DNA from 3 places in the Arthrobacter sp. NPDC058127 genome. Region 1 is predicted to be linked to each of the others. Evidence: riboswitches for the same ligand, from Rfam matches in the RefSeq annotation. Region 1 holds a riboswitch; each other region holds the start of a gene.
What was found. Region 1 has a riboswitch for glycine ahead of lipA (lipoyl synthase). Riboswitches for the same ligand answer to the same signal wherever they lie in the genome.
Positions count from the first base shown of each region.

Region 2: another riboswitch for glycine. It lies ahead of ACFVTG_RS16315 (amino acid permease); the one in region 1 lies ahead of lipA (lipoyl synthase).
Region 3: another riboswitch for glycine. It lies ahead of gcvP (aminomethyl-transferring glycine dehydrogenase); the one in region 1 lies ahead of lipA (lipoyl synthase).

Region 1 is NZ_JBHVTT010000005.1:177,980-187,612, forward strand. Features, by position in the region: gene ACFVTG_RS10070 (SNF2-related protein) at 1-2,096, opposite strand, end outside; gene ACFVTG_RS10075 (hypothetical protein) at 2,264-3,124, shown strand; gene ACFVTG_RS10080 (hypothetical protein) at 3,271-3,822, opposite strand; gene ACFVTG_RS10085 (sigma-70 family RNA polymerase sigma factor) at 3,977-4,477, shown strand; gene ACFVTG_RS10090 (zf-HC2 domain-containing protein) at 4,474-5,181, shown strand; gene ACFVTG_RS10095 (methylenetetrahydrofolate reductase) at 5,203-6,015, opposite strand; gene lipA (lipoyl synthase) at 6,032-7,057, opposite strand; glycine riboswitch at 7,211-7,309, opposite strand; gene trmB (tRNA (guanosine(46)-N7)-methyltransferase TrmB) at 7,386-8,309, opposite strand; gene ACFVTG_RS10110 (MFS transporter) at 8,412-9,633, shown strand, end outside.
Region 2 is NZ_JBHVTT010000012.1:130,866-140,498, forward strand. Features, by position in the region: gene gcvT (glycine cleavage system aminomethyltransferase GcvT) at 1-67, opposite strand, end outside; gene gcvP (aminomethyl-transferring glycine dehydrogenase) at 79-2,910, opposite strand; glycine riboswitch at 3,148-3,248, opposite strand; glycine riboswitch at 3,500-3,597, shown strand; gene ACFVTG_RS16315 (amino acid permease) at 3,758-5,236, shown strand; gene ACFVTG_RS16320 (PucR family transcriptional regulator) at 5,355-6,848, opposite strand; gene speB (agmatinase) at 7,066-8,070, shown strand; gene ACFVTG_RS16330 (purine-cytosine permease family protein) at 8,067-9,524, shown strand; gene ACFVTG_RS16335 (aldehyde dehydrogenase family protein) at 9,597-9,633, shown strand, end outside.
Region 3 is NZ_JBHVTT010000015.1:30,864-40,496, reverse strand. Features, by position in the region: gene glyA (serine hydroxymethyltransferase) at 1-840, opposite strand, end outside; gene gcvH (glycine cleavage system protein GcvH) at 837-1,220, opposite strand; gene gcvT (glycine cleavage system aminomethyltransferase GcvT) at 1,772-2,905, opposite strand; gene gcvP (aminomethyl-transferring glycine dehydrogenase) at 2,918-5,785, opposite strand; glycine riboswitch at 5,947-6,044, opposite strand; gene ACFVTG_RS17800 (TetR/AcrR family transcriptional regulator) at 6,234-6,782, opposite strand; gene ACFVTG_RS17795 (MFS transporter) at 6,865-8,406, shown strand; gene ACFVTG_RS17790 (sigma-70 family RNA polymerase sigma factor) at 8,414-9,247, opposite strand; gene ACFVTG_RS17785 (hypothetical protein) at 9,382-9,633, shown strand, end outside.

The DNA of each region.
Region 1 (9,633 bases):
CACATCAAGGCGATCGCCTGCACTGTCTTGCCGAGGCCCATGTCGTCGGCCAGGACGCCACCCAGGCTGTGGCGGTAGAGGAAACTCAGCCAGTTGAAGCCCTCCAACTGGTACGGACGCAGCTCGGCATCGAGCGAGCCCGGCAGCGGCAGCCCGGTCACGCCGTCGTCGAGCAATCCGCCCACGGCCTCGCGCCATGCGGCCGCCTGCTCGTCGACGATCCCCAATTGCGCGAGCTCATCCCAGAGCCCGGCCTGGAAACGGCTGATCTGCAGGGTGCCGTGCCGGTCCGGGTTGTCCTGCAAGGACCTGGCTTCGTCGATCAGCGCGCGGAGTTGGTGCAGTTCGGGCAGGTCCAGCGAGAAGTAGGCGCCGCTGGGCAGCAGCATCCGGCTCTGGCCGGCCGCGAGGGCGGAGAACACCGCCGCGAAGGACACAGGTTCGCCCTCGAGCGTGATGACGATGCCGAGATCGAACCAGTCGCGGCTGTCGGTGGCCTTGGTCGAAATGGAGACGACGGGAGCTTCGGTGGCCTCGCGGTAGTCGGCGATCTCGCCGGAGGTATCCACGACGACGTCGGGCAGCTCGCGGAGGCGGGGAAGCACCTCCTCGGTGAAGGCCAGCGTGTCCAGGCCATCAAGAGCCACCGAGGGCGCCAGCCGTGGAGCCCCCCAACCGCCGCTCGGCGACTCGCCCAGCGCGGCAACCACATCCCAAGGCCGGCCCAGGGACTCCAGGATCCGGGCTTCCGCGGCGTCGTCGCGGTAGCCGTGGTCGTCCGGGTGCCGCCAGAGGGGCTGGGCCGTCACGAGCTTACCGGCCTTGTAGTGCCACTCCCAGTGCAACCGGACCCGGTGGTCGGAGCCGTAGTTCGCCAGCAGGGACAGCATGGGCACGGCGAGGACCGGCAACTCAACGGAATGGTCCGCTGCCGTGACCCGCGTGGACTGCTTGAGTTTCGGATAGAACGCCGTGAGGAATCGTTCTTCGTCCTTCGCCGGGATCTGGAGCCGGGATGCGCCCATGACGAAATCGAGGAGTTCCTGCGATTCGCCGCCCTCCAAAGGGGCCAGAGTGATGAGGTTCCCGGGTGCCGGTACGCCGGGCAAGTGCCCCTCGCCGGGGCCCGTGAAGAACAACCCATGCGCCGGGCGTCCGATCAAGCCCAAGGCCGCCGGATCAAGGGCGTCGCCGCCCAAGGTCACCGACGGCGCCAGCTGCAGTCCGTCGTCGGGCCGGCTCAGGTCAAGCCCGACGACGGCGGGATCCGCCGCAATGCGGATCGGCTCGGTCCCGCCGGAGTGGATGAGGGAAACCCCGACTTTCGAGGCTTCGGCCAGCAGGCTCCATAGGTTCTTGCCGGCGAACTCGTTGAGGAGCATCCACATGCTGGACGTGAGCTGCCGGTAGTCAGCGGTGGAATGCGCGGCCAGGAAGTTCTGCATCCAGTCGATATGGGCTTCGTTGAACTCGCGCTTGTAGCCGAGGTAGTTCAGGTTGGTCCAGGAAACATCGCCCCGGATCCACTTGCCCTTGGCCCCCATCATCACCGGGCGGGCCTTGAGCTGGCGCACGCTGCGGAGAGGATCCCGCCGGCCTGTGTAGGAGAAGTGCGGGGCCGGTTCTTCCACCTCGAACGCCAGTGCCAAGGGGAGGCCCTGGCCTTGCGGGGTGGTCCCCGGAGTGGCGATGAGCTTGCTGAGTGCCTGCTCCCAGGCCGGGCGCTGCACGGCTGTCCCAGGCTGGGCCGTCTGTCCGAACGCGGGCGCGCTGAGCAGCTGTGCCCGCACGGCGGGATGGTCTTCGGCGGCGAAGAGCAGGGCGGCCACGTGTTTGCAGTCCTTGCGGACGGGGCAACTGCACACTCCCACAGTGCAGCTCCAGCCGCCGGGCTTACGGACCAGCTTGGCCGACGTCGAATACGCAGATGGGCCGCTGCCCCTGACCTTGCCCATCATCAGACCCGTGGCGGAGTCGAAAGTGATGCCGCTGACCCGGCTTCCCATGGCATATGCGAGGCCGGCCGCGAGGGAGCGGTCGTTAATGGCGGGTGTCTGAATCGCCAGTTCCCAGGAATCGTCTGAATGGGAAGGCATTCGTTAAGGCTACTTTCGGCAGGAGGCTATCTATGAATCCTAGGGCCCACGGAGCAGCCCTGAAACTTTGCCGGACGTTCACCTCTGCCTAGCTTGCCCGACAACCGCCCCCGCGTACGTTGAAAGGGTCCGGAGCAGCACAAGCTTCCAAGCAGTGAGGAAATCCCATGACCAGCAATGAGACCACCTTCAGGTACGTAACAGTTCTGACGAAGGACAGCATCGAGGCCGACAACGCAGACGTTGTGGACGCGAACGTCACCGTGGTCAACGAGATGTACGAGGAGCTCCTCAACCATGAGGAAATCGCTACCAACGCCCTGCGCAGCTACTTTGTGGACTACTACCTGACCCAGGCACTCGCTGGCGGTTTCGCCCAGTACGTCTTCACGGTCCCGGAACGCGAAGAGGTGGATGCGTTTGTCCGCGAAGGCCTCGAAGGGATGGGTGCCAAAGGCCACCTTGAGCTGTTCAACCGCACCGCCGCGGCATTCGACGCGCTGTCCGAGGACGACGCCGAGGCCTACCTGGACGGCGACCTTGACGAGTCCGAAGTGGCACCCGAAGCCGTTGCCGAGCTCGAGGCCCTCGACGGCGAATTCGAATCCCTCCTGGAAACCGAAGACATTATCGAACTCAACGCAGCGTGGCTCCGCAGCCAGGACGGTGTGCTCTACCTGGACGAGGAACAGCTGAAGGCACACATCGCCGAGCGAGTAGCCCTCATCCCGAACCTCGAAGAGCGCCAGGCCGAGGCCGCCGAAGCCGAACTCGAGAACGCCCCTGAATTCGAGCTCATCATCCGTGAATTGTGCGACGTTGCCGGCTACCAGCTCGAGAAGATCACCATGGGCGATCCCAACTACGAGCACGACGGCGAGACGGTCCTCGCCTGGCACTTCGCCACGGACCACGGCAACTACATCATGATCGAAGAGGACGACGAAGCCTTCATGATCCACCCTGAGACGAAGGAGATCATCGCCGCGGTGGAGTTCGAGGACGCTGAAGAGTTCGAGGACGCCTAAAACGCCCGCTCACCTTTAAGGCTTCCGGGGAGGACGCTCGCTCACCTTTGAGGCCTTTTGGACAAACGCTCGCTCAGATCTGCCGGCCGCTCCGGAGAGATCTGAGCGAGCGTTTGCCATTTGGGGTTCAAAGGTGAGCGAGGGTTTCAGTAGCCCATACTGCTGCCGCTTGGGGTGCTGCTGCTCGGGGTCACCATGGAACCGGACGGGCTGACCAGAGACCAGACACCGCCCACGCCTTGGCCGTAGGTGTCACTGGAATCTTCATCCTTGGAGTAGAAGTAGATGGGCATCCCATTGATGGTGATCTGCATCTTGCCGTCTGCCGTGGGGATGGTGCCGATGGTTCCGCTCACCCCATCAACCGCCGGCGTGGCCGACGTCGTTGTCACGGGGGGCCAGAGGGTAGCGCAGCCGCCGGTGCAGGCACTCTTGCCGGAATCCTTGACGTCCTTCGAGAAGACGTAGACACTCTTGCCGTTCGCCGCAACCACTCTCTCGCCCACGCTCGACGACGCCGTCTTCAGTTCCGCCGCGCCGGCAGGAGTGCTCGACGCCGGAGCGCTTGAACTCGACGCCGCGGAGCTGGGACTGGTTGCGCTTGAGGATGTGGAGGATGCGCCGGGGCTTCCTCCGCAGGCAGTGAGGGCGATGGCCAGAGCAAGAATTCCGAGCCCGGTGCCGAGTTGCTTCTTCATGGTTTGCTCCTTCGCTTGGACCGGTCATGGACGTGCCGGAAGCTAACCCGTACGACGCCGCCGGGTGAAGAATGGTTCACAGGGCTTGAACCTTTTTCGTGGCGGGCACGTCGTATCGCAGGAGAAGGGGAAGCCGAGCACCAAGGAGGCGCCGATGCCGCTCGACGAGGACGTGGTGGCCGCGATCTACCGCGACCACGGCACAGCCTTGCGCCGCTTCGTGTTGAGCTGCACGCCCGACGCGCACTTGGCCGAGGACGTAGTGCAGGAAACCATTCTTCGCGTATGGCAGCACGCCCCGCAGATCACGGGCAGCCTGCGGAGCTATTTGTTCCGCACTGCCCGCAATGTCATCATCGACAACTACCGCAAGGCCCAGCGGCGCCCGGCAGAGGCCGCCGAACGAGACATGGCGGACCCGGAGGAGGCCACCGAGCGAGTGGATGAACTCCTCAACCGGGTCCTTATGGAGGAAGCGCTCCTGAGGCTCAGCACCGAACACCGGGAGGTCCTGGTAGCCCTGCATTACGAACGTTTCACGGTGACCGAGGCCGCGCTGAGGCTCAACATCCCCAGCGGAACGGTGAAATCCAGGGCCTTCTACGCCGTCAGGGCGCTTCGCACGATTCTCGACGAAATGGGGGTGCAGCGGTGAACGAAACAGGACTTCACCAATTGCTGGGCGCCTACTTGCTCGGCGGACTCGAGCCCGCCGAGGCCCGGGTTTTCGAGGAGCATTTGGCAAGCTGCGCTGATTGCCGGCTCGAGCTGGGGGAACTGGAGAGCCTCCCGGCCCTCCTCGACGCCGTCCCCGTGCCCGACGCCGTCGCGCTCGCCGCCGGGCGCCCCGCCGTCGAGCCTTCCGCCGCTGCCCCTTCCGACGCGCGCTCACTTATAGGGGCTTTTTCGGAAAGGCTCCCGCAGCCGATTCTCCTGAAAATGGCAGCACGGCGACGGAAATCCCGACGGCGGTGGACGGCTCTGGTGGGTGCCGTCGCCGCGGCCTGCCTTGGGGTGGGCATATTGGCGGGTCCCGTGTTGAACCAGCCACCCAAGCCGGACGCCAGCTACTCCGTGCAGACGGACAATGGCCTGCAGCTCACCGTGGGGCTCGTCAGGAAGGCGTGGGGGACCGAGCTTCAGCTGGAAGGGCACAGCATGCCGCCGCAAGGCACGATGTACCTGTGGGTCAAGGGCCGCGACGGCACGGAGGAAATGGCCTGCGGATGGACCGCGACGTCCAGCGGCCACATCAAGGTCACGGGTGCGACGCCGGTCCAGCTCGCCGGGATTTCGGGCGTGGAACTGCGCGATGACAACCAAAAGACGGTCGCCGTGATTTCGGTCCCGGGGAGCTAGGGGTTTCCGGGACCTATGCGGCTAGGCGGATGCTGCTTCTCTGGCCTCAGGATCTGGCAGATCGTTTCGCTCCCAGGCGGGCATGTCCAGTCGGTTGAAACTGTAGAGATGGATTCCCGAGACACCATCCGGGTGCGCCATGAGCTCGGAAACGAGGCCTTCCGGTGAGTACTTGTCCCCGCCTAGGAGCTTCCGGGCAAGTGTTCCTTTATTGCTGAGGAACTTCAGGGACGTCCCGACGCCGATCTGGGCCGCCAGGGCCAGCAGTTTGGTCCGGGGAACGGCCCCGGCCACGCCTGCCCACACCGGCAGCTCGACGCCTTCCCGGCGCAGGAGTGCTGCGTAGTCGAGGATCGTCGGGGCGGAGAAGCACATTTGCGTGACAACGTGCGTGGCCAGGTGTTGTTTGGCCAGCAGGGCGTCGAGCAAGTCCAGCCCGCTCACGGAAGGATGCCCCTCGGGGTAACCGGCGATGCCCGCTGTGATGCTGCCGCCGGAGTACTCTGCGATGTCTGCCAAGAGGGGAAGGGTTGATCGATAGGGGCCGGCACCAAGAGGTCCGTCTCCGCCGATGGCGAAGACTTCCGTGATCCCGGCGGTTTCGCAGTCCCGGAGGATGCCGGAAAGCTGCGCCCGGTGCTCCAGCCCGCGTGCCGAGAGGTGCGGAATCACGTTGTAGCCGAGGAGGCTGAGCTTGATGGAAGCCTCCATGGTCCGCGCGATGCCGTGGTGGGGCAGGCAGGTAACGGTGAGCGTTGTGGAAAGCGGCACAGCGGCCTGGACTTTCTCAACGATTCCGTCTGAGGGGATGATTTCAATCCGGGTGGGGAACATGCTGGCTCCTTGCGGATCAGGCCGTCGCGTGGTGTGCGAGGAGGGTGCGGGCTTCCTGGCGGGTGGTGCCGGAGTCCTGGATGCCTTCGGCGATGTGGGCCAGGTGCGTGGGGATTTCGCGGCCTTTTTTGCGCATCGCGGTGGCCCAGAGGCGTCCGGCGCGGTAGGAGGAGCGGACCAGGGGGCCGGACATGACGCCGAGGAAGCCGATTTCCTCGGCTTCGGCGGCGAGTTCGACGAATTCCTGGGGTTTGACCCAGCGGTCCACGGGCAGGTGCCGTTCGGAGGGGCGCAGGTACTGGGTGATGGTGATCAGGTCACAGCCCGCGGCGTGCAGGTCGGTAAGGGCTTCGGAGATCTCTTCCCGGGTTTCGCCCATGCCCAGGATCAGGTTGGATTTGGTGACCATCCCGTGGGCCCGGCCCTGGGTGATGACGTCCAGGGAGCGGTCGTAGCGGAACGCGGGGCGGATGCGCTTGAAGATCCGGGGCACGGTTTCGACGTTGTGCGCGAAGACCTCGGGGGCGGAGTCGCAGATCGCCTGGATGTGTTCGGGTTTGCCGGAGAAGTCGGGGATGAGCAGTTCGACGCCGGTGCCGGGGTTCAGTTCGTGGATCTTGCGGACGGTCTCGGCGTAGAGCCAGACGCCTTCGTCTGCCAGGTCGTCGCGGGCGACGCCGGTGACGGTGGCGTAGCGCAGGTTCATGGCCTGGACGGAGCGGGCGACCTTGGTGGGTTCGAACATGTCCACGGGGGAGGGTTTGCCGGTGTCGATCTGGCAGAAGTCGCAGCGGCGGGTGCATTCGGAGCCGCCGATCAGGAAGGTCGCTTCCTTGTCTTCCCAGCACTCGAAGATGTTCGGGCAGCCGGCTTCCTCGCAGACGGTGTGCAGGCCTTCTTTTTTCACGAGGTTCTTCAGGCCCACGAATTCCGGTCCCATCTGGACCTTGGCCTTGATCCACTCGGGCTTGCGTTCGACCGGGACGGCTTTGTTGCGCTGTTCAACGCGCAGCAGCTTACGGCCTTCAGGTGCCAGGGTCATGAGGAACTCCATAATTCAGGTGGCGCGGACGCACCACGATGATTCGGTTCCTCCCCGCTCTGTATTGGACCTGAGAGTTTCCGCGTCCTGCCTCGCGGCTGGACGCTTGCACCGTCGGTGAGTCCGGTTTCCCGGGCTGCTTTCCAGAGTTGCCTTGCCGCGGCGGTACATGGGCCTGAGAGATTCCTGGGGAGGATTTGCTCCTACGGCGCCTGCTGAAACGTACCGGCAGGGCTCTCCCGCCGCAGATCATAAGCATGTGCCGCCTTTCGGTGACACGTCTCACATGGTATCCGGTGCCCGTGCGGCACGCAAAGAACCTATGAAGCTAGATCCTGCGATAACTGAGGTCGAAGATCATGCGTCCGGCCTCGTGGGCCTTGTTTTCGAAGCTGGTGCGGATGCGGCCGTCGAAGCGCGGAGCCCATCCGCCCACGTGGTCCACTCCCTCGTTGGGGCCGGTGTGCTCGGTGCTGACCGGTGCCCGGCCTTCCTTGACGGGGGCCCCGCCCACCATGGCTTCGACTCCCGATTCCCACACTTGGGTGAGGGGGCTGTCCGCGCCGGCCCGCTCGCCGTCGTGCAGGTTTTCAAACTCGGTTGAACCGGCCAGGACCTCACGGACGTGGACGGCATAGTTGGACCAGTCGGTGGCGATCCGCCACAAGCCGCCCTTTTTGAGGGACCTCGCGGCGAGTTCGGCGAACGCGGGCTGGATAAGGCGGCGTTTGTGGTGCCGAGATTTGTGCCAGGGGTCGGGGAAGAAGACCCAGAGCTCGCTCACTGACCCCGCAGGCAGCATGGTGGCCAGGACCTCCGGGGCGTTGGCTTCCACGACGCGGACGTTGCTGAGGCCGCGACTGTTGATCTTGATCATCGTGTTGGCCAGGCCCGGGGTGTAGACCTCCACGGCGAGGAAGTCCTTGTCCGGGTTCTCTTCGGCCGCGTGGCATACGGCGTCGCCGAGTCCCGAACCGATTTCAACAATCAGCGGTGCCTTGCGGCCGAACTCCGCTTCGGCGTCGAACACGTAGTCCGGGTGCACGGACGTGTTGGCGACATGCCGCGGAACCTGGATGGCCCAGCGGTCCGAGTGCTCTTCCCACGCCGCTTGGCGCCGACCCTGAAGCCGCGTCCCGCGGCGCACGAAACTGACCGGCCGGCCGCCATAGGTGCCGAAGGAGGCCTGGCTGCCTGGGGTCACGGGGCGCGAAGACTGCGGTGATTCAGGGGATTCTGGGGTTTCACTCATCTCCTCCAGAATACAGTTGCACGGTCAAAGCCCCGCCGCGGAACCTGCGTACGCTCCCGTCACGAGGCGCCGGCGCACGGGGGTGACTGCCAGAATGGGTTGGTGACCCCCGCTTCAAGCGCCCCAAAGAACACCAAGCCACACTTCGCCGTTCCCGAGATCCTCGTCGACGCCGAAATCGACGAGCTTCCCGCCGCCGAGCCCACCCAGGTCAGGACGCGCGGCGGACTCGTCTTCCTGGGGATCTGCCTTGTGCTCATCGGGCTGAACCTGCGGACGGTGTTCTCGAGCTTTTCGGCGGTCCTTCCGGAAGTCACCGCCGACGCCGGGCTGCCGGGCTGGGCGGTGGTTGTCCTCACCACTGTGCCGGTGACCTTGCTCGGTGTCTTCGCGCCGCTGGCGCCGATCCTGGCCCGCCGTTTCGGTGCCGAGAGGGTCTTGCTCGGCGCGATGGCTGTGCTGACAGCCGGGCTGCTGATCCGTCCCGTGGACCTCGCCGGCGCCGGGCACTTGCCCGCGTTGCTCGTCGGAACTGCGGCGTGCGGCGCCGCGATCGCCCTCTGCAACGTGTTGCTGCCCGGCGTGGTCAAGCGTGACTTCCCGCATCGCCTTGGGCTCATGGGCGGGCTATATACGACGGCGATTTGCGCGTCTGCCGCGCTTGGCGCCGGTTTCACCTATCCCGTCTTTACCGCGGCCGGACACTGGACTTCGGCGCTGTGGTTCTGGGCGCTGCCCGCCGCCGTCGTACTCTTGCTTTTCCTGCCGCTCGCGATCCGCCAGCATCCCGTCCGGCACAACGCGGCCGACGGCGGTACGAACGTCTGGCGTTCCGCCGTCGCCTGGCAAGTCACCATCTTCATGGTGTTGCAAGCGATGATGTCCTTCAGCGTGTTCGCCTGGTTGGCGCCGATCCTGCGTGATCGCGGGATCGACGGCGGGACAGCCGGTTTGATCGTGTCCGTGTCGATTGTGCTGCAGATGCTTGGTTCGTTCATCGCTCCTGGGCTCGCGGCCAGGTTCAAGGACCAGCGCGTCATCAACACCGTGGTGGCGCTCATGACCGGCGGCGGCTTCGCCTTGAGTATTTTCGGCCCCACGGACCTGATTTGGGTGTGGACCGGGCTGTTGGGACTGGGGCAAGGGAGCCTCACCGCCGTGGCGTTGACCATGATCATGCTGCGTACCCGCGATTCCCACACCGCGGCGCATCTTTCCGGCATGATGCAGGGCGTCGGCTATGGCCTGGGTTCCACGGGAACCCTGATGGTCGGCCAGTTGCATCAAGCGACCGGTGGGTTCGCGGCGGCCGGCATCCTGTTCC
Region 2 (9,633 bases), on a different contig from region 1:
CGAAGTCAGTGAAGGACGCCCCGGCGATTTTGTGCTGCTCGTAAAGAGCTGTGTAGTTCTCAGTCATTGCGTCAGTCCTTAGATTTCGAACGTTTCGGTGGTTTCCTCGAACTCTTCGAGGGGAGGGCAGGAGCAGATCAGGTTCCGGTCGCCTGCGGCGCCGTCGATGCGGCCGACGGGCGGGAAGTACTTGTCCTGCTTGAGGTGGTGGACCGGGAAGACGGCCTGCTCGCGGGAGTACTCACGGTCCCAATCGGAGCTCACGACGGCGGCCGCGGTGTGCGGTGCGTGGCGCAGCGGGCTGTTCTCCACCGTGAAGTCGCCGTGCGCGACCTGGTCGATTTCCTTGCGGATGGTGATCATGGCTTCGATGAAGCGATCGATCTCCCCGAGGTCCTCGGACTCCGTGGGCTCCACCATCAGGGTGCCCGCGACCGGGAACGCCAGGGTGGGAGCGTGGAAGCCGTAGTCGATGAGGCGCTTGGCCACATCCTCCGCGGTGACGCCGGTCCGGGCGGTCAGTTCGCGCAGGTCCAGGATGCACTCGTGGGCCACGAGTCCGCCCTCACCCGTGTAAAGGACCGGGAAGTACTCGTTCAGGCGCGAGGCGATGTAGTTCGCGGCAAGCAGCGCGGACTTGGTGGCCTCGGTCAGGCCTTCGCCGCCCATGAGCTTCACATAGGCCCAGGAAATCGGCAACACACCGGCCGAACCGTACCGCGAAGCTGAAATCGCAACGCCAGTCCCTGGCAAAGAAGCGCCGTCTTCATGGGCCGCCTTGTTGGCGTCGCCCGGCATGAAGGGTGCCAGGTGTGCCTTGGCCGCGACCGGGCCGACACCGGGTCCGCCGCCGCCGTGCGGGATGCAGAAGGTCTTGTGCAGGTTCAGGTGCGACACGTCGCCTCCGAACTTGCCCGGCTGGGCCAGGCCCACGAGCGCGTTGAGGTTCGCGCCGTCAACGTACACCTGGCCTCCGGCCGCGTGCACCGAGTCGCAGATCTCGCGCACGTCGGCGTCGTACACGCCGTGCGTGGACGGGTAGGTGATCATGATCGCCGAAAGGACATCCTTGTTGGCGTCGATCTTGGCCTGCAGGTCCGCGTGGTCGATCGTGCCGTCCGCCGCGGTGGCCACCACGACCACCTTCATGCCGGCCAGCACCGCCGAGGCCGCGTTGGTGCCGTGGGCGGACGCCGGGATGAGGCAGACGTTGCGCTGGGCCTCGCCGCGGGAGTGGTGGTAGCCGCGGATGGCCAGCAGGCCCGCGAGCTCGCCCTGGGAACCGGCGTTGGGCTGGATGGAGACCTGGTCGTAACCGGTGATCTCCGTCAGGTCGGCTTCCAGATCTTCGATCAGTTCGCGCCAGCCCTCGGTCTGGGAATCCGGGGCGAAGGGGTGGATCGAGGCGAATTCCGGCCAGGAGATGGCCTCCATCTCGGCGGTCGCGTTCAGCTTCATGGTGCACGAACCCAGCGGGATCATGGTGCGGTCCAGAGCCAGGTCACGGTCCGAAAGCCTGCGGATGTAGCGCAGCAGCTGGGTTTCGGAACGGTGCGTGTTGAACACCGGGTGCTGCAGGTAGTCCGAAGAACGCCCGACGGCGGCCTCCAGCGCGAAACCCTCAGTCGTGCCGGCTATTTCCGCGCCATAAGCGGCCACTATCGAAAAGCAGTACATGACATCAGCGATAGTCCGGTCAGTAGTCGTTTCATCGACTGACACACCGACCAAATCGCGGTCGATAGCACGCAGATTTATCCCTTTGGCCGCGGCGGCGGCAAGGACCTGTTTAGCTTGCCCGGGAACTCGCACGGTGACGGTGTCGAAGAAGCTGCCGTGCAGGACCTCAAGGCCCGCGGCCTTGAGGGACGCTGCCAGGGTGCGGGCGTGGTGGTGGGCGGTCTCGGCAATCGCCTTCAGGCCGTCGGGGCCGTGGTAGACGGCGTACATCGAGGACACGATGGCCAACAGTGCCTGCGCGGTGCAGATGTTGGACGTCGCCTTCTCGCGGCGGATGTGCTGCTCGCGGGTCTGGAGGGCGAGGCGGTAGGCGGGAGTGCCGGCGTCGTCCTTGGAAACGCCCACCAAGCGGCCCGGCATGGAACGCTCGAGGCCCTTCTGGACCGCCATGTACGCGGCGTGCGGGCCGCCGAAGAACAACGGAACACCGAAACGCTGGGTGGAACCGACAGCGATGTCGGCACCCTGCTCCCCCGGAGGCGTGATCAGCGTCAGGGCCAGGAGGTCGGCTGCGACGGTGACGAGCGCGCCGCGTTCCTTGGCGGCGGCGATCACGGCGGAGTGGTCGAACACCCGGCCGGAAACGCCCGGCTGCTGCAGCACGATGCCGTTGATCTCGCCCTCGGGCAGGCCGGCGGACAGGTCCGCTATCTCCACCTCGAAGCCCAGCGCCTCGGCGCGGCCCTTCACGATCGCGATGGTCTGCGGCAGGCAATCGGCGTCGAGGACGGTCTTGCCGTCATGGGCCGTCTTGTTCTTGTTCGCGCGGCGCATCATCAGGACCGCTTCGGCGACGGCGGTCGCTTCGTCCAGCAGGGAGGCGTTGGCGATGGGCAGGCCCACGAGGTCCTGGACCATGGTCTGGAAGTTCAGCAGCGCCTCGAGGCGGCCCTGGGAAATTTCCGGCTGGTACGGGGTGTAGGCCGTGTACCAGGCCGGGGATTCGAGGATGTTGCGGCGGATCACCGGCGGAGTGACGGTGTCGTAGTAGCCCTGCCCGATCATCTGCACGGCCGTTTTGTTCTTGGCCGCCAGCTTGCGCAGCTCGGCCAGGACCTCCACCTCGCTCAGGGCGTTGGCCAAGGTGAGGGGCTTGTCCTGGCGGATGTCATTGGGAACCGCGGTGTCTACCAGGCCATCAACGGAGTCGTAGCCGACGGCCTTGAGCATGATGTCAACATCGGTTTGCCGTCGTGAGCCGATATGCCGGTCTGCAAAAGCGGTGGGGGTTGAATGAATAGTCAAAGGGAACTCCAAGGTAGGGCCGGCCACAATGGCACGGCTTCGATTTGGGTTCCTCCCCGCTCTGTATCGGACCTGAGAGATTCCGCAGAACGCATTGTCACGTTGTGTTCCGCTTGCACCGTCGGTGAGCCGGACCGAAGCCAGGCTGCTTTCCAGAGTTGCCTCGCCGCGGCGGTACGGGGGCCTGAGAGATTCCTGGGGAGGATTTGCTCCTACGGCGCCTGCCCGGTTGATGACTGGGAGGACTCTCCCGCCACGGTTCGAAAGGCATATTCAGATTTGGGTGATTCGGCTCACACCATACACACAACGCCAGCGCCGGGGCAACATCGCATCCGGTATCGGAAATAGTGATCGACAAACGGCATCAAGCGGGGACAAACGAAGCAAAGCCGGAGTTGACATTCCTTAGTGAGCTATCCCACACTGGGTCGGGTGGCCGCCCTGAAGGAGCCGGCCACGGACGGTACAAGCCGGCCCCAAGACCGCGATTCACCCAAACTGAATACGCTGATGATCTGCGGCGGGAGAGTCCTGCCAGTACATTCTGCAGTCGCCGTAGGAGCAAATCCTCCCCAGGAAACTCTCAGGCCCATGTACCGCCGCGGCAAGGCAACTCTGGAAAGCAGTCCGGGAACCCGGGCTCACCGACGGTGCAAAGCGGAACCATGCGAAAGCACGAGGCCGCGGAATCTCTCAGGTCCCATACAGAGCGGGGAGGAACCCCGAATCATCGTGGCACCGTGATGCCACTTGAACGATGGAGTTCCTCATGACGATTCATCAACCGCCCGCCATAGCTAGTGAAACACCGCATCTTGATCGGCAGCTCAGCAACCGGCACATCCAGCTGATTGCAATCGGCGGGGCCATCGGCACAGGCCTGTTCATGGGCTCCGGAAAGACCATCTCCGCAGCCGGGCCGTCCGTGATCTTCGTGTACATGATCATCGGCTTCATGCTGTTCTTCGTCATGCGCGCCATGGGCGAACTGCTGCTGTCCAACTTGCACTACAAATCCTTCAGCGACTTTGCCGCTGACCTCCTCGGTCCGTGGGCAGGTTTCTTCACGGGTTGGACATACTGGTTCTGCTGGGTAATCACCGGTATCGCGGACGTCATTGCGATCGCGGGCTACTCAAAGGAACTCTGGCCGAGCCTCCCGCTGTGGATTCCGGGCCTGGCCACCATCGCGATCCTGCTGCTGTTGAACCTGACCACGGTGAAGGCCTTCGGCGAGACAGAATTCTGGTTCGCTCTCATCAAAATCATCGCGATTGCGGCACTGATCGTTGTGGGACTGTTCATGATTTTCAGCGGGTTCCAGTCCGAGGCCGGACCAGCAAGCCTCACCAACCTCTGGAGCCACGGCGGCTTCTTCCCACACGAATTCATGGGCTTCGTGGCCGGCTTCCAGATCGCGGTCTTCGCGTTCGTGGGCATTGAGCTTGTCGGCACCACTGCGGCAGAAGCCAAAGACCCGGAGAAGAACCTGCCCAGGGCGATCAACTCTATCCCGGTGCGCGTGCTCCTCTTCTACGTGGGCGCCCTCATCATCCTGATGTCCGTCACTCCTTGGACCCAGTTCGCCGCCGGCCACAGCCCATTCATCGCCATGTTCTCCTTGGCCGGCCTCGGCGCAGCCGCCACCGTGGTCAACTTGGTGGTGCTGAGCTCGGCCATGTCCTCGGCCAACTCCGGTATCTATTCCACCTCGCGCATGGTGTACGGCCTGGCCCAGGAGGGCGACGCCCCGGCCCTGTTCAGCGGCCTGTCCCGACGGAAGGTTCCCCGCAACGCCCTGTTCCTCTCCTGCGTGCTGCTGCTCTCCGGCGTCGTCCTGATGTACGCGGGACAGGACGTCGGCAAGGCCTTCGACATGGTCACCACCGTGTCCGCCGTCTGCTTCGTCTTCGTCTGGTCCATCATCCTTGCCAGCTACATCGCATTCCGTCGTCGTCGCCCGCAGCTGCACGTCGCGTCCACGTTCAAGATGCCCGGCGGACTGCCCATGGTGTGGGTGGTCTTCGCGTTCTTCGCCTTTGTGCTCTGGACGCTGACCACCCAGCCGGACACGCTGACGGCATTGCTCTTCACGCCGGCCTGGTTCATCATGCTCGGCGTCGCGTGGTTCTTCCTGCGCCGCCGTCCAGCCCACCTGGCCCGTTACGCGAGGTTCCAGGACGAGCTCCAGTCGGACCAGTATGCCGCAGACGTGTCCATCCGCGCGGGTGCCCGGAGCGGACAATAACAGCCACCTCGCAAATCAACAGCAAGGCACCCTGGCCGTGCCCGATGGACTAAAGGAGAAGGCCGCCGTCGCTCGCTTCACCCAGCGAGCGAGGGCGTCGTCCTCTCCGGGGCGGGGCTTACTTGTGCATGGCCTCATGAATCTGGAGCGCAAACCAAAGCTGGGCCAGCGTGGACGTTTCGGTCATGTCGAGCCCCGTCAACTCGCTGATTTTCCGGATGCGGTAAATGATGGTTTGGCGATGGGCGAAAAGCGCAGCGGCAGTCTTTTGCCACGACCTCTGGGTGTCCAGGTAGGTCTTCAAAGTCACGATGAGATCGCCTTCCTGGCTCTGTTCATACGTGAAGATCGGGCCGAGCAGCTGCTGAACCAACGCCGTCCCCTCCTCGAAACTGGTAAGCCCCAGCCACGAGGGCCCCTCGGCGTAACGGGACAGGTTTACGGCATTGCCTTTCGCTGAACCGAGCGCCCACAACGATTCCTGGAGCGCACGTTGGACGCCCCCGGCAGACGTAGGCGAGCTGACACCAATCCGAACCCCGGGCCCCGCGCAGTGGATCAAAACGTCATCGGCCACCGCTGCTGATATCGCCACATGAAGTGTATTGAAACGCCTCAGGCAAGCGGCTTGAAGTCCGTGGCGCCACAGTTCGACGTGAATATCCGCCAGCCGCCCGCCGTCGTCGGCCCCCATCGAAACCACCACAAAACTCTGCGCCGAAATATCAAAAGCAGTGAGCCTGATCTCCAGTTCCGCGATCCCGAGACGTCCATCGAACGCCTGCAGGAGGAATTCGCCCGCCAGGCGATGCCGGCTTTCCAGGGACAGGGCCGACCGTGAGAGTTCCAACCCCAGCACCGTCGCCGCATGCAGAAGCACGACGGCGTCAGGGTGCGGATCGCTTTTCGGCAGCACCACTAGCACCGCATTGGAGTGAGTGGGGATGTCCATCATCAACACATGCCGGTCCCGCAGCCGATGCCATTGGAACTTCTTCCCGGTCATGGGTATATGCCCTGTCAAGGGCGCCAGTTCCGCCTTCAGGAAGTCCGGCAGCGGCTCAGCATCCGGATGCCAGGGATGAAGGCAGCGCCGGTCCACGACGAACAGATCCGCATCGAGCTCGGCCTCAAGGCCTTGGATAAGGCCCTGCCAATGGTCCTCGGATGTTCCCGCCGTACGGAGCAGGTCATAAACCCGGGCCGTCTGCCGCAGGCGCCGCGATTCCTCCAGCAAGGAAGCCTCAGCTACCGTTCGCGCGATGGCGATGAAGGGCAACGGATACGGAATGCTAATCAGCGGCAGCGGCAGCAGTTCGCATGCCGCCAGAAACTCGGGCAACAAATCCGGGGCATGCATCTTTTCCCCGATGGCCAGGGCGCTGGCACCTGCATCGACGAGCGCCTCGGCGAGCGCAACCTGGCCTTGGGCGTCGGCCGGGATGGACAGGCCGTTGGTCATCATCAGTTCGCCGCCGGTGACCCATTCCCACAGCCTCGGCAGGTCAGAAGTGTGTGCCCAGGTGATTCGGTTGTCCCTGCCTGTATATCCGGCCAAAAGTGTGAGCCCGAGCTGGGGTTCCGCCACGAGCTCAGCCACAGTGATCGCCATGAAATATGCTCCCAGCGCCTTGGTTTCCGGCCAACTCAGAGGCCCTTAGACAAACGTATAAGGGCCTCGGCCATTTGTAGTCAATCTACCGCTATACGCCGTGATACACGTCACTAAGAATTGGATTACCTACTTCCCGCTCAAAGGCGAGCACCCCTCCCAACACCGAAACGCTGCGGGCATCGCAGCTCGGCAGCACTGCACAAAGGATCCCGGAATGACAACGCACAAGCCCATCGGTCCCGTCGACGCAACAAAAGTCCCCCGGTATGCAGGCCTCGGCACCTTCGCCAGGCTCCCCCAAATCGACCGCGTTCCGGACTACGACATTGCGATTGTCGGCGTGCCGTTCGACGGCGGAACGTCCTACCGGCCAGGCGCCCGGTTCGGTCCTGCCGCAGTCCGCGAAGCCTCCCGGCTGCTGCGCCCCGGCTACCACCCCGAACTGGACGTCGAGCCTGTATACGAAGTCCAGGTTGTCGACGCTGGCGACATCGCCTGCACGCCTTACGACATCACCCGGGCCGTCCGCGAAATCGAAGAGCAGGCACTCCCCCTGATCGGCGAGGACAAGAAGCTCATCTCGATCGGTGGCGACCACACTATCGCCCTCCCGATGCTCAGGGCCTTGAACAAGGTCCACGGGCCGGTCGCGTTGCTGCACTTCGACGCCCATCTGGACACCTGGGACACTTACTTCGACCAGCCGGTCACCCACGGAACCATCTTCCGGCGGGCTTTTGAAGAAGGCCTCCTTGTGGAAGATAGGTCCATGCACGTCGGCATCCGCGGGCCGGTCTACGATCGCAACGATTTCCTCCGCGACCACGAATTCGGATTCCAAATCATCCGCTGCTCGGATCTGGATGTCATCGGTGTTCCAGCAGCCATCCAACGGGTCAAGGAGCGACTCGGCGACACCCCGGTCTACGTCTCCATCGACATCGACGTCCTGGACCCGTCCTACGCGCCGGGCACCGGCACTCCCGAGATGGGCGGGCTCCACTCGCGCGAACTTCTGGCACTGCTCCGCGGCCTGAACGGCATCAACATCGTCGGAGCAGACGTCGTCGAGGTCGCTCCGGCCTACGACCACGCAGACATCACCACGGTAGCCGCGGCGACCCTCGTCTTCGACCTTCTCGCGCTGATGGTGAATCGCGGCAAGGCCGAGACGAACGCCGTCCGCGAATTGCAAGCAGCCTCCTGGACCGCATCATGAGCACCCGAAGCAATCCCGCCGCGGCCACCGAAGTGCCCCGGCTCGAAGACAAGACCATTCAGCCCATCCCGTTGAATGAACGCCACGGGAAAGCCCGGGACCTCTTCACTATCTGGTTCGGTTCCAACATCATGATCATGACTATCGTCACCGGCGGACTCGCAACAACGGTGTTCGGGCTCAGCTTTGTGCCCGCCATCGTGGGAATCATCCTTGGAAACGTCATCGGTGGCATCTTCATGGCGCTCCACTCCGCCCAGGGACCGCAATTGGGCGTGGCGCAGATGATCCAGACCCGCGGCCAATTCGGCTCCTTCGGGGCGCTGCTGATCGTGGTCATCGTGGTGATCATGTACGTCGGATTCTTCGCCGCGAACCTTGTCTTTGGCGGCGAAGCAATGGCCGCGGTCAGCCCGGACATCAGTGTTGACGCAGGAATCATCATCATCGGCGTCGTGAGCGTTGTTGCCACGATTTTCGGCTACCGGCTCATCCACGCCTACGCACGCTTCCTAAGCATCGTGGCTGGTTTGGCGCTGCTGCTCGCCTTCGTCTGGATCATGTTCGTCCACGGGCTGCCCGCCACCTTCCTGTACCAGGGAAACTTCAACTGGGTTGGCTTCATGGCCACCGTCTCCGTATCCGCCTTGTGGCAACTCGCCTACGCTCCCTACGTCTCGGACTACTCCCGCTACATGCCTCAAGGCACCGGATCGGCCCCGGCGTTTTGGGCCTCCTACTCAGGCTGCGTCCTAGGCACGCTCTTCCCGATGCTCCTGGGTGCCTTGGTGGGAACCCTCGCGGTCACGATGGGCGCAGACGCTGGCAACGTCGAAATCGTCGGCAGCATGGGAGCGTTGCTCCAGCCATGGACACTGGCAGTCGTGGGAATCTTCTGCCTCGGCGTTGCAGCGTCGAACGCCATGAATCTCTACTGCGGCGTCCTGTGCAGCCTCACTATTGGGCAGACGTTCAAGCCGAACTGGTTGCCTCGCGCCAAGACCCGAAGCGTTGCGGCAATCATCCTCTTTACACTCGCACTCCTGATCTCGCTGTTCGCACGCGACAATTTCATCCTCTTTTACACCAACTTCCTCTCCTTCCTGATGTACGTGCTGGTTCCCTGGACGGCCATCAACCTGGTGGACTACTACCTCCTCCGGCACGGCGATTACAGGGTTGAGGACTTCTTCAAGCGCGACGGCGGAGTGTACGGCCGCTTCAACTGGGTAGCGATCGGTTCCTACGTGGCAGGTGCCCTGGTCCAGCTCCCATTCTCGGCAACAGCGATCTACACCGGGCCCGTCGCGGCGACCATGGGCGGCGTGGACCTCTCCTGGATTATCGGCCTCGTCGTGGTTGCTCCGCTCTACTATGTCGCGGCACGCACCTTCCGGAAGAAGGCCGCGGCCGCACCCCTTCAGGCCCGCGCACTCGCAAGCGATTTGGTCTGACACACCGCGGGCCCAGGCCCGCACTCCCCATACCGACGCCGCGACCGGCGCCAGAAAACAAAGGCAAAAATCATGACACTCATTGACACCGAACAGTTCACCGTCCGCC
Region 3 (9,633 bases), on a different contig from region 1:
GTGCTCCAGCGGGCCGCCCTGCTGGCCCGGGAAGACCGCGGAGTTGATCTTCTTGGCGATGTCAGCGTCGTTGGAGAGGATGATGCCGCCGCGCGGACCGGCGAGGGTCTTGTGCGTCGTGGACGTCGTGACGTGCGCGTGCGGGACCGGGGACGGGTGCAGGCCGGCGGCCACCAGGCCGGCGAAGTGCGCCATGTCCACCATGAGGTACGCGCCCACGAGGTCGGCGATGCGGCGGAACCCGGCGAAGTCCAGCTGGCGCGCATAGGCGGACCAGCCGGCCACGATCAGCGCCGGCTTGTGCTCCAGGGCCAGGCGCTCCACCTCGGCCATGTCGATCCGGTGGTCCTCTTCGCGGACCTGGTACGGGATGACGTTGTACAGGCGGCCGGAGAAGTTGATCCGCATGCCGTGGGTCAGGTGCCCGCCGTGGGCCAGGTTCAGGCCCATGATCGTGTCGCCCGGCTTGATGAGGGCGTGCATCACCGAAGCGTTCGCCTGGGCACCGGAGTGCGGCTGCACGTTCGCGTACCCGGCACCGAACAGGGCCTTCACGCGGTCGATCGCGAGCTGCTCGATGACGTCCACATGCTCGCAGCCGCCGTAGTAGCGCTTGCCCGGGTAGCCCTCGGCATACTTGTTGGTCAGCACCGAGCCCTGGGCCTGCATCACGGCCACGGCGGTGTGGTTCTCGGACGCGATCATTTCCAGGCCCGAACGCTGGCGGTTCAGCTCGTCGTCGATCTTCGCCGCGATCTCCGGATCCAGCTCGGACAACACCGCGTCCAGGGACGGCGAAACGACCTGCTCGAACACAGCCGTTCCGTTCGCGGCGCTCACAGCTCGCCACCGTTCTTGGAAGCATATTCCTCCGCGGAAAGCAGCGGGCCATGTTCGATCACGGCCACCTTGAAGAGCCAGCCCGCACCGTACGGATCGTTGTTGATCAGCGCAGGATCGTCGACGACGGCGGAGTTCACTTCCGTAACCTCGCCCGTCACCGGGGAATACAGGTCCGAGACGGACTTGGTGGACTCAACCTCACCGCAGGTCTCCCCCGCCGTCAGAGCGGAACCGATCTCGGGCAGATCAACATACACGATGTCGCCGAGGGCATCGGTGGCCACGGCGGAGATGCCGACAGACACAAGATTGCCGGCTTCGCGGGCAACCCACTCGTGCTCGTCGGAGTACTGCAGTTCAGGTGCAACTTTTGCCATGTTTTTTCCTTTGCGTTGGTCTAAAAACAGTTGTGGTCAGGTTACGCGGCGGGGGACGCCATCCTCTGCGTGCTGCTCCTTCGTCGCTTTGACGCACGCTGCCGGATGCCGCTCCCCCACCGCTAGAGGCTTGTTCAGTTTTCGGGGCCAACAGTTCGGGAAAAGAACGCTGGCCCTTTCGGGTTTAGTAGGTGACCCGTGGTTCCCGTGCGCCAATCCAGTTTCTGTAGGCCAATCTGCGGCAGGCGGCCCATTATCCGGCACCTTTGGCTTTCAAAAGCGGGCCAAAGGTGCCGGACTGGAACTGAACCCGAGGTGAGCTGAACCAGAGGTGAGATGCAGGGCCCCATCGGGTGCCGGCATCCGGCAGCATGCGTCCCCACCGTCCCCCTAACCTCGCAAGCTCGGTCAGGGAACCCTGACGGCGTGGGCCCCTGCGAGAGCGACACGTCCGCTTAGCGGGCGTCTTCGCGACCGAGCATGCAGAGGATGTCGGACCCGACGGGCCAAACGCAACCACGGTCACGCACCAATCGGAACCGTACCAGTGCCTACTTAGCCCGCTTATAGAACGGCAAGGCAACAACTTCGAACGGCTCGGCCTTGCCGCGCAGGTCTACATCAAGTGCCGTGCCCGGTTCGGCGTGTTCGACGTCGACGTATGCCAGTGCCACGGGGTAGCCGAGGGTGGGGCTGGGCTGGCCGGAGGTGACTTCGCCGACCACTACGCCGTCCTTGAGGACCGGGTAGTGACTGCGGCCGGCGCGGCGGCCCAGGCCCTTGAGGCCGACCAGCTTGCGGCCGCTGGTGGAACCGGCGCCATCGGCCTTCAGGGCTTCGAGGGCAGCACGGCCCACGAAGTCGCTTTCCTTGGCGAGCGACACAACGGGGCCCAGCCCTGCCGAGAAGGGGTTGCCTTCGCGGGAGAGCTCGTTGCCGTAGAGCGGCATGCCGGCTTCGAGGCGCAGGGAGTCACGCGAGGCCAGGCCGGCGGGGATCAGCTCGCCGTCCTGGGCAACCGATGCGATTGCTTGCCACAGGGCGGCAGCTGCATCGTTGTCCACGAAGATTTCGAAGCCGTCCTCGCCCGTGTAGCCGGTGCGGGCGAGCAGCAGTTCCGTAGTGTTGCCGGCAAAGGTGAAGGGTACCTCGACCGCGGCGTAGTACTTGAGCTCGGTGACGAGGGAGTGCTGTTCGGCCGGGACCAAGCGGAGGAGGATGTCTTCCGCTTTGGGGCCCTGGACGGCGATCAGCGAGGTTGCCGCGGAGGCGTCATCGACGACGACGTCGAAGTTGGCGGCCCTTTGTGCCAGCGCCTGGGCAACAACCTTGGCGTTGCCGGCGTTGGGGACCACAAGGAACTTGGAATCGCCGCGGCGGTAGGTGATGAGGTCGTCGATGATGCCGCCGTCTTCCTGGCAGATCAGCGAGTACTTGGCCTTGCCGACAGACATGGCGGAGATCTTGCCCACCAGCGCGTAGTCCAGGAAGGCCGCGGCTTCCGGGCCGGTGACCCAGACTTCGCCCATGTGGGAAAGGTCGAACAGGCCCGCGGACTGGCGGACGGCGTGGTGTTCGGCCAGTTCGGAGGAGTACTTCAGGGGCATCTGCCAGCCACCGAAATCGGTGAAGGAAGCGCCGAGCTTCTTGTGCTCTTCGTAGAGCGCAGTGTAGTTCTCAGTCATCGTGGGAGTCCTTTAGTTCTCGAAGGCTTCGATCGGAGGGCAGGAGCAGACCAGGTTGCGGTCGCCCGCGGCGCCGTCGATGCGGCCCACCGGCGGGAAGTACTTGTCCTGCTTGAGGTGGTGGACCGGGAAGACGGCCTGCTCGCGGGAGTACTCACGGTCCCAATCGGAGCTCACGACGGCGGCCGCGGTGTGCGGCGCGTGGCGCAGCAGGCTGTTCTCCACCGTGAAGTCGCCGTGCGCGACCTGGTCGATTTCCTTGCGGATGGTGATCATGGCTTCGATGAAGCGGTCGATCTCCCCGAGGTCCTCGGACTCCGTGGGCTCCACCATGAGGGTGCCCGCGACCGGGAACGCCAGGGTGGGAGCGTGGAAGCCGTAGTCGATAAGGCGCTTGGCCACATCCTCCGCGGTGACGCCGGTCCGGGCGGTCAGTTCGCGCAGGTCCAGGATGCACTCGTGGGCCACGAGTCCGCCCTCACCCGTGTAAAGGACCGGGAAGTACTCGTTCAGGCGCGAGGCGATGTAGTTCGCGGCAAGCAGCGCGGACTTGGTGGCCTCGGTGAGGCCTTCGCCGCCCATGAGCTTCACATAGGCCCAGGAAATCGGCAACACACCCGCCGAACCGTACCGCGAAGCTGAAATCGCAACGCCAGTCCCTGGCAAAGAAGCGCCGTCTTCATGGGCCGCCTTGTTGGCATCGCCCGGCATGAAGGGTGCCAGGTGTGCCTTGGCCGCGACCGGGCCGACACCGGGTCCGCCGCCGCCGTGCGGGATGCAGAAGGTCTTGTGCAGGTTCAGGTGCGACACGTCGCCTCCGAACTTGCCCGGCTGGGCCAGGCCCACGAGCGCGTTGAGGTTCGCGCCGTCAACGTACACCTGGCCGCCGGCCGCGTGCACGGAGTCGCAGATCTCGCGCACGTCGGCGTCGTACACGCCGTGCGTGGAGGGGTAGGTGATCATGATCGCCGAAAGGACATCCTTGTTGGCGTCGATCTTGGCCTGCAGGTCCGCGTGGTCGATCGTGCCGTCGGCGGCGGTGGCCACCACGACCACCTTCATGCCGGCAAGCACCGCCGAGGCCGCGTTGGTGCCGTGGGCGGACGCCGGGATGAGGCAGACGTTGCGCTGGGCCTCGCCGCGGGAGTGGTGGTAGCCGCGGATGGCCAGCAGGCCCGCGAGTTCGCCCTGGGAACCGGCGTTGGGCTGGATGGAGACCTGGTCGTAACCGGTGATCTCCGTCAGGTCGGCTTCCAAATCTTCGATCAGTTCGCGCCAGCCCTCGGTCTGGGAATCCGGGGCGAAGGGGTGGATCGAGGCGAACTCCGGCCAGGAGATGGCCTCCATCTCGGCGGTCGCGTTCAGCTTCATGGTGCACGAACCCAGCGGGATCATGGTGCGGTCCAGCGCCAGGTCACGGTCCGAAAGCCTGCGGATATAGCGCAGCAACTGGGTCTCGGAACGGTGCGTGTTGAACACCGGGTGCTGCAGGAAGTCCGAAGAACGCCCGACGGCGGCCTCCAGCGCGAAACCCTCACCGGACTCAAGTACCTCAGCGCCAAACACCGCGGCGACGTCGCCGACAATTTCCTTCGTAGTGGTCTCGTCAACCGAGACGCCCACGGTGTCGGCATCGATGATCCGCAGGTTGATGCCCTTGGCCTCGGCGGCAGCAACGATCCCGGCAGCCTTGCCCGGGACGCGGACCGTGACGGTGTCGAAGAAGCTGCCGTGCAGGACCTCAAGGCCCGCGCCCTTCAACGAAGCGGCCAGGGTCCGGGCGTGGTGGTGGGCGGTCTCGGCGATCGCCTTCAAGCCATCGGGGCCGTGGTAGACGGCGTACATCGAGGACACGATGGCCAACAGTGCCTGCGCGGTGCAGATGTTGGACGTCGCCTTCTCGCGGCGGATGTGCTGCTCGCGGGTCTGGAGGGCCAGGCGGTAGGCGGGAGTGCCGGCGTCGTCCTTGGAAACGCCCACCAAGCGGCCCGGCATGGAACGCTCGAGGCCCTTCTGGACGGCCATGTACGCGGCGTGCGGGCCGCCGAAGAACAGCGGCACGCCGAAGCGCTGGGTGGAGCCGACAGCGATGTCGGCACCCTGCTCGCCCGGAGGCGTGATCAGCGTCAGGGCCAGGAGGTCGGCTGCGACGGTGACGAGGGCGCCGCGTTCCTTGGCGGCGGCGATCACGGCGGAGTGGTCGAACACCCGGCCGGAAACGCCCGGCTGCTGCAGCACGATGCCGTTGATCTCGCCCTCGGGCAGGCCGGCGGACAGGTCCGCTATCTCCACCTCGAAGCCCAGCGCCTCGGCGCGGCCCTTCACGATCGCGATGGTCTGCGGCAGGCAATCGGCGTCGAGGAGGGTCTTGCCGTCATGGGCCGTCTTGTTCTTGTTCGCGCGGCGCATCATCAGGACCGCTTCGGCGACGGCGGTCGCTTCGTCCAGCAGGGAGGCGTTGGCGATGGGCAGGCCCACGAGGTCCTGGACCATGGTCTGGAAGTTCAGCAGCGCCTCGAGGCGGCCCTGGGAAATTTCCGGCTGGTACGGGGTGTAGGCCGTGTACCAGGCCGGGGATTCGAGGATGTTGCGGCGGATCACCGGCGGAGTGACGGTGTCGTAGTAGCCCTGCCCGATCATCTGCACGGCCGTTTTGTTCTTGGCCGCCAGCTTGCGCAGCTCGGCCAGGACCTCCACCTCGCTCAGGGCGTTGGCCAAGGTGAGGGGCTTGTCCTGGCGGATGTCATTGGGAACCGCGGTGTCTACGAGCGAATCGACACTGTCGTAGCCAACAGACTTGAGCATGATGTCAATGTCGGCCTGGCGGCGGGCGCCGATATGCCGGTCAACGAACGTAGTGGAGGTTGAACTAACCGTCACGAAGGAACTCCATAAATAAGGCGGCGCAGGGTGCGCCACAGCTAATCGGGTTCCTCCCCGCTCTGTATTGGACCTGAGAGTTTCCGCGAAACCATGCTTGTGGCACTGTTCCGCTTGCACCGTCGGTGAGCACGCGTCAGCGCGCTGCTTTCCAGAGTTGCCTTGCCGCGGCGGTGCGTGGGCCTGAGAGATTCCTGGGGAGGATTTGCTCCTACGGCGCCTGCATCACATGCCTGCAGGACTCTCCCGCCGCAGATCAAAGGCGTATTCAGTTGTGTGAATCGGATTGTGGTTGCCGGTGACGGCTGCCACAACTCCCAATTGTCCTATGGACTGCCCGCGTCCGCAAATATGGTCACCGAGCCGCCGGACTTTCCCAACTGACTGGCACTTGTTGTCGCTTTGGAGCGTCAAAACGACAACAACTGCGAGTGAGTTGGGTGGCCACTCAGCCACGGAGGCGTTCGACGGCGGCCAGCAGCGCACCGACGTCGGCGCTCCTGGCGCTTGCCTTGACTTCCGTATCGCCGGCGCCACCCTCAAGCATCGCGTTGAAGTAAAGTCCATCGCCCATGTACCGGACGGCTTTGGCCATCTCGGGCCCCACTTCCTCGGCGAGCACATCGAGCCATTGTTGCTGGATCCCGGCGAAGCGCCTGCGGGTTTCTTCGTGGGCTACTTCCGCGAGCCGCGTGGCTGCCACGAACACCCGGTCCAAGGGGGTGTCCGCCCAAAGGGAAGACTTGATGAAGAACGCGGCCGAGCCTTCGGGAGCTGCCTTCATTGCCTCGATGTCCAGCGCGGCCAGCCTGTCCATGCGTTCGAGCAAGGAGCCGATCATGGCTTCCTTGTTGGGGAAATGGTAGAGCAAGCCGCCCTTGGAGACGCCTGCGCGCTTGGCGACGGCGTCCAGGGTGGCAGCCCGCTCCCCCACCTCGATCAGCAGGGCTTCAAAGGCATCCAAGACAGCGTCCCGGGCAATAGGTTTTCGCGGCATGGTGTCCATCATCCCTTAGTTCGATGTGGCAGTTCGATGAGTCAGATTGAAACTATACCGTCCAGACGGTACAGTTATCCTCATGTTCACGCCGTCCACAACCCAGCACCCCCGTACCCTCTCGATTCAATCCGCCCCGTGGCGCGATTGGGCTGCCTTGGCGCTCCTGATGTTCCCGGTGCTGCTGGTGGCTGTGGACAATACGGCCCTGACGTTTGCCCTGCCGCAAATCGCCCGGTCGCTGGAAGTGGGGGGCGTGCAGCTGCTGTGGGTCGTGGATGCCTATCCCCTGGTGCTCGCGGCACTGTTGGTGTCGATGGGAAACCTGGGCGACAGGATCGGCCGCCGCCGCTTGCTTTTGATCGGCAGCACGGGCTTCGCCGCAGTTTCAGCGGTCACCGCCTTCGCGCCGTCGGCTGAATGGCTCATCGCCGGACGCGCCAGCATGGGCATCTTCGGAGCCATGCTCATGCCGTCCACGCTTTCCTTGATCCGCAACATCTTCCCGGACCCGAACCGCCGCCGGCTCGCCGTCGCCGTGTGGGCAGCGGGATTCTCAGGCGGTGCCGCGCTCGGGCCGATCTTCGGTGGCTGGCTCGTGGAGCATTTCTGGTGGGGAGCCGTGTTCCTGGTTGCAGTGCCACTATTGCTGCCCCTGCTCGCCTTCGGCCCGTTCCTCATCCCCGAGTCCAAGGACCGCAACCCGGGAAAGCCGGACGTTCCCAGCGTCGTGCTGTCCATCTTGACCATGGCTCCGGTGGTTTATGGCATCAAGGAGTCAGCCGTGCACGGTTTTGGTCCTGGACCCGCGGCCTTCACGGCGTTCGGCCTGGCCATGGGAATCGTCTTCGTCCGCAGGCAGCGCTCTTTGGCATCGCCCATGTTGGACGTGCAGCTTTTCCGGAACAAGGTCTTCAGCACGGCCATCACGGCCAACGTCTTGTCCTTGTTCTCCATGACCGGCTTCATCTACTTCTTCGCGCAGCACTTGCAGCTGGTGGAAGGCCAATCCCCCATGCAGGCGGGGATCGCCATGGTTCCGGCTTTGCTGGCCACCATCGTGGCGGGCCTGGTGGTGGTTCCGCTGGTCAAGCGGATCCGCCCGGGTCTGGTGGTGGCATCGGGTTTGGCACTGAGCGCGGTGGGATACCTCGTGGCCGCCCTGGGCAACCACAGCCAGGGGCCGGGGTACCTTTTGACGGCACTCCTGCTGCTGGCCATAGGGGTTGGCTCGGCCGAGACCATCTCCAACGACCTGATCCTCGGCGCGGTCCCTGCTGACAAGGCGGGTGCTGCATCGGCGATCTCCGAAACGGGCTACGAACTCGGATCATTGCTGGGCACAGCCGTGCTTGGCTCCATCCTGACAGCGTCCTACCAACACCACTTGTTGCTTCCGGGCGAATTGTCCGGCCACGCAGCCGAACGCTCGAGGGAGACCCTCGCCGGAGCCATGGACGCCGCGGCCACACTACCCCAGCCGTTGGGCGACGCCCTGACCTCCGCCGCGCGTGCCGCCTTTGAATCGGGGGTCCACATCACAGCGGCGATCGGGCTGGTACTGATGGCGGGAGCGGCAGTCCTTGCCGCCGTCGTGCTTCGCCGCGTGCCGACGGCAAAGTAGGCGGAGTCTAGACGGCCCGGTTCAAGGCAGCATCAGGCGAGCCGAAACTACGGGTAATTCCGCCCAACGTAGCGGTGGCAAGGGTCGAGAGGTAGTCGTGCCGGCGACGGGCAGTAATGCGCGATTGGGGCTCAAAGGACTGCCCGGGATCGTCCGCGTAATGCGCGGACAGTCCGTCGCGCATGAGGCGGATGCCCTCGGCACGTTGCTGTGAGACCGCAGCGTGCGTTGAACCGAGTTCCTCGGCGAGTTCCTTGACGGTCCGCCCCGCGAAGTAGATCTCCTTGACGACGTACCGCATCTTTTCCGGCAGGGCCTCGACGGCTGCGCGAAGGTACTTGAGGCGCTCATCGGCCAGGACCGAATGCTCCGGGGAGATGGTGTCCGCGGCGACAGTGTCCACGACGACGTCGTCCAGGGGCGACAGCGTCCGTGCGGCGTCTGCCAGGGCGGCTTCCACGACGCTGCGTTCGACGCCGAGGGCCGATGCGGTTTCGGCAACCGAAGGTGTACGGCCAAGAACGCCCGACAGCGTCTCCTGGACCGACATGGTTTCCTTGATGCGTTTACGGGCTGATCGGGTGGCCCAGTCGCTGGACCGCATCTCGTCCGCAAAGGCTCCGACGATCCGGCGGCGCGCAAACGCGCCGAAGGGGACTCCGAGGTTCGGATCGAAGGAATCGGCAGACGTTATCAACGCCACGGACCCTACCGACGCGAAATCGTCGCGCGACAAATGAGAAGCTCTCGCGCAGAGCTCCGACACCAAGTAGCCAACGAGCGGCAAGTGCTGCAGCACCAGCTCGTTGCGTTCTTCGCGATTCAAAATTAGTCCCCCCATGAGACCTGTTTATTGAGTTGCCAAGCCTGATTCCAGGGGCTTCATGGGCGAGCTGCTGAGACGATGCAACGTGCCGAAGATTACATGGAACAGACATGTATTCAGTGAACATACCATCTGAAAAATAACAATGCGTGTACGCTCATGAAAAAGATACAAAAACAGGCCTCGGAACCATCTTCCGAGGCCAAACCGGGGAATGGGGAACCGTGGGGGCGGATGAGCTTTCGGCGCTGCTGTGGCGCGAGCGGAGACAGCTGGAACTGCTGTTGTACCGGCTTGAAACGCAGTTGCTGCACGTTCGGGCAGGCAACTGGCATTGGCTGAAATTCGCTGCCGGTGATGTGGAAAAGGTCCTCGAAAACCTTCGGTTCGACACGCTTTCC